3 regions of the Pseudoalteromonas sp. S3260 genome follow, and region 3 is predicted to be linked to each of the others. Evidence: predicted binding sites of a transcription regulator. Region 3 holds the regulator's gene; each other region holds the start of a gene.
What was found. The regulator FliA, encoded in region 3, starts transcription of late flagellar genes. The targets are predictions, from matches to a motif close to CTAAAGNTNNNNNNNNNNNNGCCGATA.
Positions count from the first base shown of each region.

Region 1: a site for FliA is predicted at 1,530-1,556, ahead of fliS (flagellar export chaperone FliS). Genes of this name have one in related genera too.
Region 2: a site for FliA is predicted at 1,473-1,499, ahead of CWC14_RS15630 (DUF5610 domain-containing protein). Genes of this name have one in related genera too.

Region 1 is NZ_PNCV01000165.1:751-5,041, reverse strand. It holds gene CWC14_RS17655 (sigma-54 dependent transcriptional regulator) at 1-1,273, opposite strand, end outside; gene fliS (flagellar export chaperone FliS) at 1,690-2,091, shown strand; gene CWC14_RS17645 (hypothetical protein) at 2,097-2,393, shown strand; gene fliD (flagellar filament capping protein FliD) at 2,502-3,941, opposite strand; gene CWC14_RS17635 (flagellar protein FlaG) at 3,994-4,291, opposite strand, start outside.
Region 2 is NZ_PNCV01000112.1:18,933-23,223, reverse strand. It holds gene murI (glutamate racemase) at 1-252, opposite strand, end outside; gene CWC14_RS15630 (DUF5610 domain-containing protein) at 319-1,443, opposite strand; gene trmA (tRNA (uridine(54)-C5)-methyltransferase TrmA) at 1,608-2,705, shown strand; gene CWC14_RS15620 (thiol:disulfide interchange protein DsbA/DsbL) at 2,779-3,417, opposite strand; gene CWC14_RS15615 (thiol:disulfide interchange protein DsbA/DsbL) at 3,437-4,060, opposite strand; gene CWC14_RS15610 (serine/threonine protein kinase) at 4,096-4,291, opposite strand, start outside.
Region 3 is NZ_PNCV01000086.1:19,300-23,590, reverse strand. It holds gene CWC14_RS14430 (chemotaxis protein CheA) at 1-619, opposite strand, end outside; gene CWC14_RS14425 (protein phosphatase CheZ) at 634-1,407, opposite strand; gene cheY (chemotaxis response regulator CheY) at 1,424-1,807, opposite strand; gene CWC14_RS14415 (RNA polymerase sigma factor FliA) at 1,848-2,558, opposite strand; gene CWC14_RS14410 (MinD/ParA family ATP-binding protein) at 2,585-3,442, opposite strand; gene flhF (flagellar biosynthesis GTPase FlhF) at 3,435-4,291, opposite strand, start outside.

The DNA of each region.
Region 1 (4,291 bases), on a different contig from region 3:
CATCGGGCAATAAACCAGGTGCAGCCTGAACAAAATCATCTTCTAGATCTATTTCATCTTCGCTAAATCCGCCACTAAAAATATCATTAAAGGCATCACGCTCCATCAGCTCTTCTGGGTACTGTGGCTCATAGGCTTCAACTTCAATGTAGCGGTATTTATTGGGTAAATCAGGAACATCCACAACCTTATCTGGAAACATAATAACCATGCGTTCAACAAGGTTCGCCAGCTCACGAATATTACCCGGCCAAGAATGCTCTTTTAAACTATCAATAGCACGCTCTGTAAACTTAGCCGTAGTACCGCTTTGCTCATTTACGCGGCGCATTAGCTCTTTAAGTAGCAAAGGGATGTCTTCTGCGCGTTGAGCAAGAGATGGACTCTCAATAGGAAAAACATTTAAGCGATAGTATAAATCTTCTCTAAATGAGCCTTTTTCTATCATGCTTTCAAGGTCACGGTGGGTTGCAGCAATCACACGCACATCAGCTTGAATCGCTTTGGTACCACCAACGCGCTCATAGCTACGCTCTTGTAGTACACGTAGTAACTTAACCTGCATTTGCAGCGGCATATCACCAATTTCATCTAAAAATAGCGTGCCACCTTGCGCTAACTCAAAACGGCCTTTTCGTGCTGAAATAGCCCCAGTAAACGCGCCTTTTTCATGACCAAATAGTTCACTTTCTAGTAGCTCTGCAGGAATTGCCCCACAGTTTACTGGTACAAATGGGCCTTTGTTACGCTTAGAAAGCAGATGTACGTTACGAGCAACTACTTCTTTACCTGTGCCCGACTCTCCTAAAATAAGTACGTTAGCATCGGTTTTAGCAACTTGAGTAATTAAAAAGCGTAAATCTTTTACGGCTTTGGTTTCACCTACAAGGCCATCAAAGGTGCTTTTTTCTTTGTTATGTTTATGCTCGTGAGGCAACATGCGCTGATATTGCTGACAGTCATGTAATAGCTGGGTCGTTACTTCATGAGTAAATGGCTCACATATCAATCCCACAACATTAGCGAGACTCAGTAGCGGTTTAAGCGTTTCACCAATGAGTAAAAAAGGGAAAGTCGGATAGCGTTTAATTAAACTTTCATGGTCTAAAGATTGCAGCGCCCCTAATACCACAATACATTCTTTATTTTGATAGTGACTACATGCCTGTTCAAAGTCAGCTTCTGTTTGCAACTGTACCGCCTCACCAATAAAAGTAAGGGATGCATATAATCCAATAGAGCGATTATTATTATTATCTAAAATTAAGATCATTTTTTAGCGAGCCATTTATTTCACTAATTTGTTTTATTAATCAAATTGTAAGCCAGTTGGATTTTGATGCAAGTAATAGCGGCGATTTTTTGACATTAACGCCAAAAAACAGACACATCAAGTAAATACCACCCCTTAAAGGCTAGGTAATTAGTACTGGAATGAAAATAATTAGTTAACAAAATGCTGCCACCCTCTTTATTAAGCAAGTTCATCCTGTATTATTATTATATTTATAATTAATTTAAATTGTTTACTTAAGTTGTGACCATAAATGCCGATACATAAATAAGCGAAAATGCTTGGCATTAATATTGCTTTATTCTTATAGAAGTATAAAAGCTATATTGATTTTTTATATAAGTTTTTATAATAGCTTTCACATAATTTTATTGCTTTAAATTTTAGGATTTTCCATGGCTCACATCTCAGTAAAAAAATACGGTCAAGTTCGCGCTAGTAGCATTGCCGAAATGACTCCTTACGAACAAATAAACCTTATATTTAGTAATATTATCGGCCGTTTAGCAGCTACAAAAGGGTTTATTGAGCGCAAAGAAATAGCTAAAAAAGGTGAAAACATATCAGCCTGTATTTTGTTATTTGGTGCCTTGCAAGACTCTTTAAACTTAGAAGTAGAGCAAGACCCAAGCATTTCTAACAACTTATTGGCATTATATGATTACTGCCAACGCCGCTTAGTACAAGCAAATATCAACAATGATGTTGAAGCACTTACAGAGGTTTCGGGTATTGTTAAAGAAATTAAAGAGGGTTGGGAGGGTATTCCTGCCGACCAACGTATGCCGGCTATTTAATAACTATGCCAAAAAAGTCAACACAAGCCGCAGAGCAAATTAAACAATTACTCTGCGAGCTTCAAGCTCAAGTTAATAGCAACAGGGCCGATGGTGCTGCTAATTCGCTTGAGTTATTAAATAAACACTTAGTAAATTGGTGCGAAAGTACCTCACCGCCAAGTGTTGATGAGTTAAGTGTACTGCAAACGCAAATTAATATGATTTTAGCAACCGCAGAAAACCAAAAAGTAGAGTCGTTTAATGCGATACTCAAACATAAAAAGTCGGATAAAGCCATAAACGCTTATAAGTCGACTTAACAGTAAAAACCAACCCTTAGCATACCATCACCAAGCACACTAAGTGGCACACAATAAAAAGGCCGCTAAGTTAAATACTTAGCGGCCTTTTTAAATCAATAATACATATTATTTAGACTGCCTTACCACACCTGGCATATTGTCTAACTGCGCTTGAATATAGCTACTGGTTGAATTTAAGCCTGCCACCAATAAATCCATACTATTGTACTGCGCGTACAAGCGCGACTCTAGTGACTCCATTTTACGCGCAAACGACACGCGCTCGTCATCAATATCGCGCAGCTGCCCTTCTTTACTTTCTATTCTGTTTTGAATTAAACCATCTGACTTAGTATAAAAGTTCATTAACTCATCAAACGATTGGGCAAAACCACCTTCGTCAGTATTTTTACCTACAAAAAACTGCTGCACTAAATCAACATCATTTTTTACTTGCTCGTCTAAGCGTTCGCTATCTAAGCTTAACTTACCGTATCTGTCGGCTTCAACACCCAACTGCGATAGCGATAAAGAGTTACCATCGCCCAAGTCAACACTGTTGGTAATTTCTTGCCTTAACTTTGACATAACACCACGTAGCAGAGAATCACCCGCCATTACGCCAGCGCCATCCTCGCCAGATTTACCTAAATTCTTACTTAGCTCTAACAGCTCATTGTAACTTTTAACAAACCCATCAAGTCCAGCTTTAATATTATTGTTGTTTTCTTTTACTGTTAATGTACTTACGTCATCATCAATACCTTGGGTTTTTTTAGCCGTAATATCTACGCCATCAATAACACTTTTAAACTCGTTCGTACTACTTGAAGTAATTAAAGTACCATCAATGGTTATGTGAGCATTTTGCGCCGCATTTACCTCAGTTAAATTAGTCGTATGGTTTGCAGGGGCCGCATCAGACACGTCATAGGCTAAGCGAGAGAGCCCGCCTACATCGGTATTGTTACCATCGCTATCTTGTACGGTAATGGTAATGGCGTTTTCTTCACCGGTTTGTTTACTGGTTAAAACCAAATGTTGACCTGCATCACTGGTTACTATCGTTGCTACCACAGAGTCATTAGAGTCAGAGCCAGTGTATGGGCCGTTATTTATTTGGTCTCTTAAATCTTCCAGTGTATTAGTAGGCGACAGCACAGTCGAAAAACTGTTATCTCCAGAGCTAATAGTAATCACACCACCACCAATCGCCTCATCGGCAGCAAATGCAGGAGACGATAACTTATGGGCTTGTGCCAGTGCATCAACTTTTACATTATAACTGCCTGGCTCGGCGTCTTTGTTTGAGCTAAGAGATATAAAATCATCATTACCCGATGCTGTGCGCTTTTGGTAGTTATCGACCTTGCCAAGCGCGGTCATAGATTCTTGCACTTTTACAAGTGCCGCCTTAAGTGCACCCACAGCGGAAATATCGGTAGTTAAGTTAGCTTCTTTTCTATTTAAACGTGATTCAAAAGGCGCTTTTTCGGCATTTACCAATGCACCTACAATTTCTGATACTTGTAAGCCTGAGCCTAACCCTGTAAACGAAATAGCCATATTACCCTCTTTAATAACTATTTAAATGAAAAATTAAGCCACCATTTAGGCGCTATACAGTGTGATCTATCAATAAGCCCGCAGTTTCAGATAACTTAGACACTAAATTTAACACCTCTTCCGATGGATATTGTTTAATAATATCGCCAGTGTCTTTATCTAGCACTTTAATTACATCGCGGCCAGAGTCCTCGTCTACCTGAAACTGTAAGCTACGGTTCATTTCACCCATAAACTCCTGCAATTGCTGCGCCATTTTTTCTAGCTGTTCACGCTCTAACGGCTGAGCAGTTACTTCTTGATTATTTTTTTCGTATTGATTTTGCTGTAATCGTTGCTGATTTTGTGTA
Region 2 (4,291 bases), on a different contig from region 3:
CGAACTTAACGCTGATGTTGAGGCGGTATTGCAGGCTATAACAATTAAGTCGACATTTAGTGACTCATCTTTAATAAATTGAATCAATCCACACAGGCGATGAATGATGGTTTGTTGCGACTGTGCGCCATATGGCAATAATGCATTATCCATAAAATAGCTGTATTGAGCATGAGGAATGCTTTGCTGAATATGCTCAAGCACGGTGGTTCCACCTATACCTGAATCAAATACCATGATGTGCGCTGACAAACTACCATTCCTACTCTTTACTAAGAACGGCAGTTTGCCATGTGGCTTTTGTAAAAGAAAGTAGTTTTACTCAGTGCCTAGCTTTGCAGTAGCGGCGTTTAATTTACCTAAGTTTTCAAACATGGTGTTAGTGTAATCAACCAGTTTATCTATTTCTTGTTGATCTTGATTTAGCCATTGAATGATACCTGATAGCTGACTTTCTAATCCTAGGGTTTGCGCTTTAGAGTAAGCCGATTTTAGATCATCATTAAAAGGGGCAACAGTTTCGGCAATGGCTTTTTCTGATGTTGGCTTAATTTGTTCATACTCTTTAATGGCAGCAACGGTTTTGCTTTGACGTAAGTCCATTGAGAATGCCACCAGCTGTTCATTCCCTAAACTGAGTTCTTGGGCTTGTTCAAATGCTTTGTCTAAATCACCACTGAAAAAGGTTTTACTTACATCTTGTAACTCTGCCATTAAATCATTTATGGCTTGCTGCTCGTCTTCATTAAGCTCACCGTTTACTGACATCGAGAAAGAGAGCTCACGGGATTCAGAAAATTGCGTACTAAATGATTGTGAATCATCTGTTTTTTGATAGCGACTAGATGATTGCGATTGGTAAGCATCTGCAAAGCTAATACTCACCTCATCACCTTCTGCTGTGGTAAATGTATAATCAGCACTATTGCTTAAACTTACATATTGCGCCTGACTAACAGTTACGCTTGCAGGTTGTGGGTTAAATAAGTTCTGCTCAAATTTATCGAGGCCACTAAAGATACCCTCTTTAGATTTATCAATACCCTCTTCAAGTTCTTGATTAAATACGCCCATGCCTTTTAATTCATCCACAGCCTCATCAACACCCGTCTGCACTCCTTTACGTGCCTGATTTAGCATATCTTGTAGTTTGTCGTTATCGGCACCATTGGCTTTGGCTTTTTTTACCGAGCTTGTAACAAAGTCTAAAACATTTTTTACGACTTCATTAAAATCAAACAGTGGTTTGTCTTTTTTGGTTTCAGCGACCGGCAAACCTAATTCTTTTGCCATTTTGTCACCTAATACGGCAGCAGCCAGTTCTTTTCCTCGTTGCTGATAACTGGTTGGTGGCGAGTCTATTTTAGGCTGTGGCATTGCTTGTTTAGTATTGTATTTATTAGCATTACTGTTTGGAACAAAACTAAAGTTACCTATTTTCATGAGAAGACTCCTATTTAGACTTACCCTTATATCGGCCAAGTAAGCCTATACTGTAGTAAAATGCTCAAAAAAAGCTCACTATATTTGATCAAAACTAGACAAATACGCTTCGCTCCCTACAATAGCGCCGATAAACAGATCTCAACGATAAGGTTATACCGTTAATGGCAGTTATAAATATAGATACCACGCAGTACGATGCACAATTAAATGAAAAAGAGCAGCGTATTACAGAGCAATTTCAACGTTTTGGTGTAAAACAGTTAGAAGTATTTAGCTCTGAGCCCATTAACTACCGCCAACGTGCAGAATTTAGAGTATGGCACGATGGTGACGATCTGTTTCATATTATGTTTGATCAACAAACAAAAGATAAAATACGTGTTGATATCTTTGACCCTGCAGCTCCTTTAGTAGGTGAAATTATGCAGGTGATGATTGATAATTTAAAAGACTGCGAAGTACTACGTCGTAAGCTATTTCAAATAGATTATTTATCAACCCTCAGTGGTGAAATTTTAGTGAGCTTGCTTTATCACAAGCCACTTGATGAACACTGGTTAACTGAGATCAATGCCTTAAAGGAAAAGCTAAGCAGCCAATACAAAATTGACTTTATTGGCCGTGCACGTAAGCAAAAAGAAAAATTGGGCGATGACTTTGTTACTGAGCGCTTAATGGTGAATGGCCAAGAGCTAATCTATCAGCAGGTAGAAAATAGCTTTACTCAGCCTAATGCGAAGGTAAATATTAAGATGTTGGAGTGGGCACAAGAGTTATGTAAACCACTAAACAATGATTTACTAGAGCTGTATTGTGGTAACGGAAACTTTTCAATTGCACTTGCGGGCTCATTTAATAAAGTGCTGGCAACAGAAATATCAAAATCGTCTGTGCATTCAGCGCAATATAATATTGCTCAAAACCAAGTAACTAACTTAGATATTATTCGCATGTCGAGCGAAGAGTTTACTCAGGCAATGAAAGGCGAGCGTACTTTCTCTCGCTTAGATGGCATTGACTTGAGTAGTTACAACTGCCAAACCATCTTAGTCGACCCGCCTAGAGCAGGCATGGACACGCTTACGTGTGACTTAGTGGCTAATTATGAAAATATTATTTATATCTCATGTAACCCAGACACATTAGAGCGTGACCTTGAACACTTAACGCAAACCCACGAGGTTAAGCGCTTTGCAATATTTGATCAGTTCCCTTATACACACCACATTGAATCTGGTGTGTTTTTACAACGTAAATAAAAAAAGCATTAAACAGCGCACGTTGTAAGAATAAAAAAGCTCCTTAAGGAGCTTTGTTATTTAACCAAACTACTTATTTATTTGCTAAGTAATTAATGAGTGCGCTTACATCTTCTGGCGATGAAATGCCTGACTCACCACCTAAGTTAAGCTTGTATTTACCATTAACGATAAACGTAGGAACGCCACGTAGTGCCCCTTTGCCTTTAAAGTAATCTTGGTCACGTTTCATTTTAGAGCTAAGTGTACGTACCGAGAAGCTTTCAAATAATTTATCAAACTTGTCGCCATCTACGCCTTGAGCTAAAAATACATCTTTTACATCTGCAAGCTCATTAAAACGAGCGCGCTTTGCATGGATATGATCAAACATCGCTGAAATAATTTTATCTTTTTGAGGTAGTACTTCAGCTGTAGCTAATGCTTGGCTGATCATGGTTTGATGTTCTGGGTCACGTACACCCACAAAATCTACATGGCTTTTCTTAAACTTTACGTTTTTATCTAGCTTAGGTTTGATCTCGGCCAGCAGTGGTTCCATGTTATTACATGCAGGACAGTAAAAAGAGAAAAACTCTTTTACTTCTGGTTTTCTGGTTGCACGATCAGAGACGACATCGTAATGCACGCCCTCTTCGTAAGTGGCAGCAAAACTGGTTGCAGCTAAAGGGAGTAATACAGCAAGTAACCCTGCTTTAACTAATTTGATCATTATTGTGGTGCTCCAAAAATTATAGTTTTAGTAAAAAGCTAATTAACTCATCAAGTTCTTGTTGGCTCTTGATTGTATTAATATTGATTTTATATTTGTCATTTACGATAAATGTAGGCACGCCAGTTAATGCACCAAGTTCAGAATATTTATTCTGCTTATCTTGCATGGCACGTTCAGCTGCTATGATAGGCAAACTGGCGATGTCGTTATCAAACGTCGTGTTATCAATAGCATTAAGCTCTAATAACTTTTTAACGTCTTTAATTTCAGTTAATGGCGCACGTTGTATATGAATGCTTTTAAAAATTTGCGCTGTTACCGCTTCAGCTTGACCGTGTTTCTTTGCGATTAAGTAAGCAAAGCTTAAATTACTTTGCGCTTGTGGTGAAACGCCTCCCAAAAAGTTGACATGATTTTTTACAAATTCAGCCCCTTCAGGTAAGTTTTCTGCAATCCCTTTGGCTACCGGCTCAAATTTAAAACAATGTGGGCAATAGAAAGAGAAAAACTCGGTTACATTCGGGGTTTTACTTTTTTCAACATCAATTACAGTGTATTGATTACCCGCTTCAAAGTTAGCAGCTAATGCTGCAAAAGGTAAACATAGGATCAGTAAACTTAGTTTTAATTTTTTAAGCATGAATATCTCGTTATACTTCTTTTTAAATAAAAATATTATGGCAATAATTTTAACGGGGCTTCTTGCAAAGCTGCAAACTGCTCTTTAAGCGCTAAAATTTGTTGCTCCCAGTATTTGTCATCTGCAAACCATGAAAAGTTCCGTACAAAAGCAGGATCACTCCAACGTTTTGCAACCCACCCCATGTAATGAATCATACGCATAGCGCGAAGCGGTTCGATCAGCTTAAGT
Region 3 (4,291 bases):
CTTTACCATGTAACTCATCAAGTAAGCTTTCGAATTCATCTTCAGTTATTTCATCAATCTGAGAGTCTGAGCTACTGCTATCTGGGCCGCTAAATAATTCATCAAAAGCAAACGGATCTTCTTCCGCATCATTGCTTGGCTGCTCAGCTACAGGTTCAGGTTCTACCGAGGGAGTTTCAACAGGGGCTGTGTCTTCAACTACAGAATCGCCAGCAAGCTCTTCTGCCGTCGGTGGTTGTCCAAGTTTATGAAGGACTGCAAGTAACTCTGGATCAGCAGGTTCTGGTTGGTCACGATTTTTAATTGTGGCAAACATTTCATTAATGGTGTCGAGTGCTTGTAAAATTACATCCATTAATTCAGAGTTAACTGTTCTTACACCTTGGCGCAATAAATCAAACACGTTTTCAGCACCATGACATGCATCAACAAGCTCTGTCATTGCCAAAAAGCCGGCGCCACCTTTTACAGTGTGGAAACCACGAAATATTGCGTTTAGTAGTTCAGTATCACCTGGGTTGTTTTCCAGTTCTACTAACTGTTCAGATAAAAGCTCAAGGATTTCTCCGGCCTCTACTAAAAAGTCTTGTAAAATATCTTCATCGACTTCAAAGCTCATGCAGCACTCTCCTATTAGAAGCCCAAACTTGATAATAGATCATCAACTTCATCTTGATCAGATACAACATCATTACGCGATTCTTTATCAATAATAGGCCCTTCTGGGCCTGCTAGTGTTTGTGCAACAATGGAATCTTCTGTTTCTTCTGGTTGTTCGGTCAGTTGTGCTGGCTCAACTTCACCTTGTGCTGCAAATGCAGTTAACAAGTGGATTAAGCTTTCTTCAACTTCACGCACAAGTTCAATAACACGACGAATAACCTGACCAGTTAAATCTTGATAGTCTTGAGCCATCAATACATTGGTCATCAACATTTGCAACTCATCAGTTTTATGATGAGAGCTGTTCATAAACTTATCAATACTATGACAAAGTGATTTAAACTCACCAAGCTCTATTTCGCGGTTCATTAAGCGATCCCACGTTGGCTTGATATCAGCTATTTCGTCAGCGATTTCTTGTGCTAATGGTAAGCTTGCTTCAACCGCATCCATTGTCTTATTGGCTGCGTTTTCTGTCATTTCCATGACATAGTTAAGGCGTTTTTTTGCGTCAGGGATGGCATCAGTGGTAATGTCTGTTAAACGCGTGTCTAACTCGAAACTCTTTAAAGCTTCGTGCAGTTGACGCGTCAACTTACCCACCTCAGCAAATAGCTGTGATTGCTCTTGTGAAGCTGTTTCTAAAATTAACTGATTCGCTTTATCTTGCTCACCATTTTCTAAAAAAACCACTAACTGGCGAGCTTGTTCTAAAGTAATCTGAGGCGCAGCAGGTGCTGACATAAGCCTCTCCCTCTCATTAACCTAAGCGTTCGAACACTTTTTCTAATTTAGTTTTCAATGTACCTGCAGTAAATGGTTTAACAATATAGCCATTAACACCTGCTTGGGCCGCAGCAATTATTTGTTCTTTTTTAGCTTCTGCTGTAACCATTAAAACAGGAATATGCTTTAATTTTTCATCAGCTCGAATTGCCCTTAAAAGATCAATACCTTGCATGCCTGGCATATTCCAATCTGTTACAACAAAATCAAACGCTTGATTTTGCAACATAGGCAAAGCAGTTGAGCCGTCATCTGCTTCTTGAACATTGGTAAAACCTAAATCGCGCAACAGGTTTTTAATAATACGTCTCATTGTTGAGAAATCATCAACAACAAGAATTTTAATGTTTTTATCCAAAACATCCTCCAGTGAGGCCTGAACCTTTATTTACTTACTTCTAGTTTATCCAGTCATTGATTTTTGCTTTAAGCTTAATCATCGCCTGACCATGTATCTGACTTACACGCGATTCACTTACATCGAGTATATGCCCAATTTCTTTTAAATTCATCTCATCGTTGTAGTACAAAGAAAGCACCATTGCATCTTTTTCAGGTAACGACTTTATTGCACTGAGTAAAGACTCATTAAACCGTTCATTTTTAACATTATTGAACGGTTTGTCTAGTGCTAAATCTTGGCTATGAGGTGTAATCACATCATCATCTATACCAAGGTCTTCAATGCCTAACACTTTGCTTACATTTACATCGTTTAAAATATGATGGTACTCATTTAGCGAAATTTCAAGTTTTTCAGCAACTTCACTATCTTTAGGTTCACGGTTTAAACTGTTCTCAAGCGCAACAATAGTCTCTGCAACCAAACGGCTTTTTCTGTGAACTGAACGTGGAACCCAATCGCCTCGGCGCATTTCGTCTATCATCGCACCACGAATACGAATACCAGCAAAGGTTTCAAAGCTTGCGCCTTTGCTTGCATCAAAGTTTTTTGAAGCTTCAATTAAACCAATCATACCCGATTGAATTAAATCATCTAGCTGCACACTGGCCGGTAAACGAGCAATTAAATGGCACGCCACTTTCTTGACTAACGAGGCATGCTTTTCAACAATCATATTTAAACTCTGTGTTGACTGATATCCCATAGCTCTATTCACCGGTATTGTTATTATTATTTACTAACTAGCTTCTCAATAAAAAACTCTAAATGACCCGAGGCTTGACTAGGTGTTGGCCACTTAGTAATTTTTGTCGCCAGTGTTTTAAAAGCAATCGCAGCAGGAGATCCTGGAAAAACTTCAACTATCACTTTTTGGCGACGCGTTGATTTGCGCATATTCTCATCATAAGGAACTGTTGCAACCAGCTCCATTGATATATCTAAAAATCGGTCGGTTACTTTTGAAAGTTTAGCAAATAATTCCTGCCCTTCACGTAAGCTACGCACCATGTTGGCAACAATTTTAAATTTGTATACGCCGTGCTCACGGCTCAGTACTTTAATGAGCGCATAGGCATCGGTAATTGATGTTGGCTCATCACATACCACCACAACCACATCCTGTGCGGCACGAGAAAAGCTCAATACCATGTCAGAAATACCCGCAGCGGTATCAACAATTAAAATATCAAAATCAGTGTTAAGCTCGCTAAATGCACGAATAAGTCCAGCGTGCTCTGAGGGTGATAACTCAACCATACTTTGCGAACCCGATGTTGCAGGTACTATTTTTACACCTGCAGGGCCTTCAACTAAAATATCTTCAAGTTCACACTCACCTGATAAAACATGAGATAAATTGCGCTCTACACGCAGTCCAAGCATAACATCACAATTAGCTAACCCTAAATCAGCATCTAAAACCAGCACTCGTTTGCCTTGTTGGCCTAGCGCGATTGCCGTGTTAAGGGATACGTTTGTTTTACCTACTCCACCTTTGCCGCCGGTGACAGCGATAACTTTTACGCCGTTATTATTGTTGCTCATTTTGCGAAGGCCGCTTGCTTGATCTAAAACTGTGTTAATCATACATCTCTACTGTGCTCGACGCCACTGATTGGTGTCGTGATTGTTGTGCTTTTATTCTTTTCAAATACAATTGCTCAGCTTTTTTTACTAGTTTTTCGGCATTTGCCACTCTAATATCTTCTGGTACTCGCTGGCCGTTAGTAAGATACCCTATTGGGAGACGATTTTGAATCGCAATACTAATAATCTCACCTAAACTCAATGACTCATCTAACTTAGTAAAAATACATCCACTTAGCTGTACTTTTTTAAAATGCCTTACTGTTTCTTGTAATACGTTAATTTGTGCTGTAGCACTTAATACTAAATAACTACGTATATCTACACGCTGATTACGCATTAAGGTATTAAGCTGCTCAGTTAAACGCAAATCTCGCTGACTCATTCCTGCTGTATCAATTAAAACTAGGCGTTTATTTCGTAAATGGTATAAAACTTCTGCTAATTCATTTGCATCTTTAACTTGTTTAACGCCACAACCTATAATACGACCATACGTTGCTAGCTGCTCATAAGCACCAATACGGTAGGTATCAGTCGTAATAAGCGCTACTTTATCGGCACCGTATTTTTGTGCACCCAATGCTGCCAGTTTTGCAACTGTGGTGGTTTTACCTACCCCTGTTGGGCCTACTAGTGCATAAACACCACCTTGGCGAAGAATTTCGTTGTTAGTGGTTTGCATTTGATCTTCAACCATATTCAATAAGGCTTTCCAACCTTGTTGGCGAGATACATCGTCGGGTACAAAGCATGCCATTTGCTCAGCAACCTCTTTATCTATCCCCATACCCACTAAACGGTCAATCATGCATGCACGGGTTGGATCGCGACGTGCCATATCTTGTT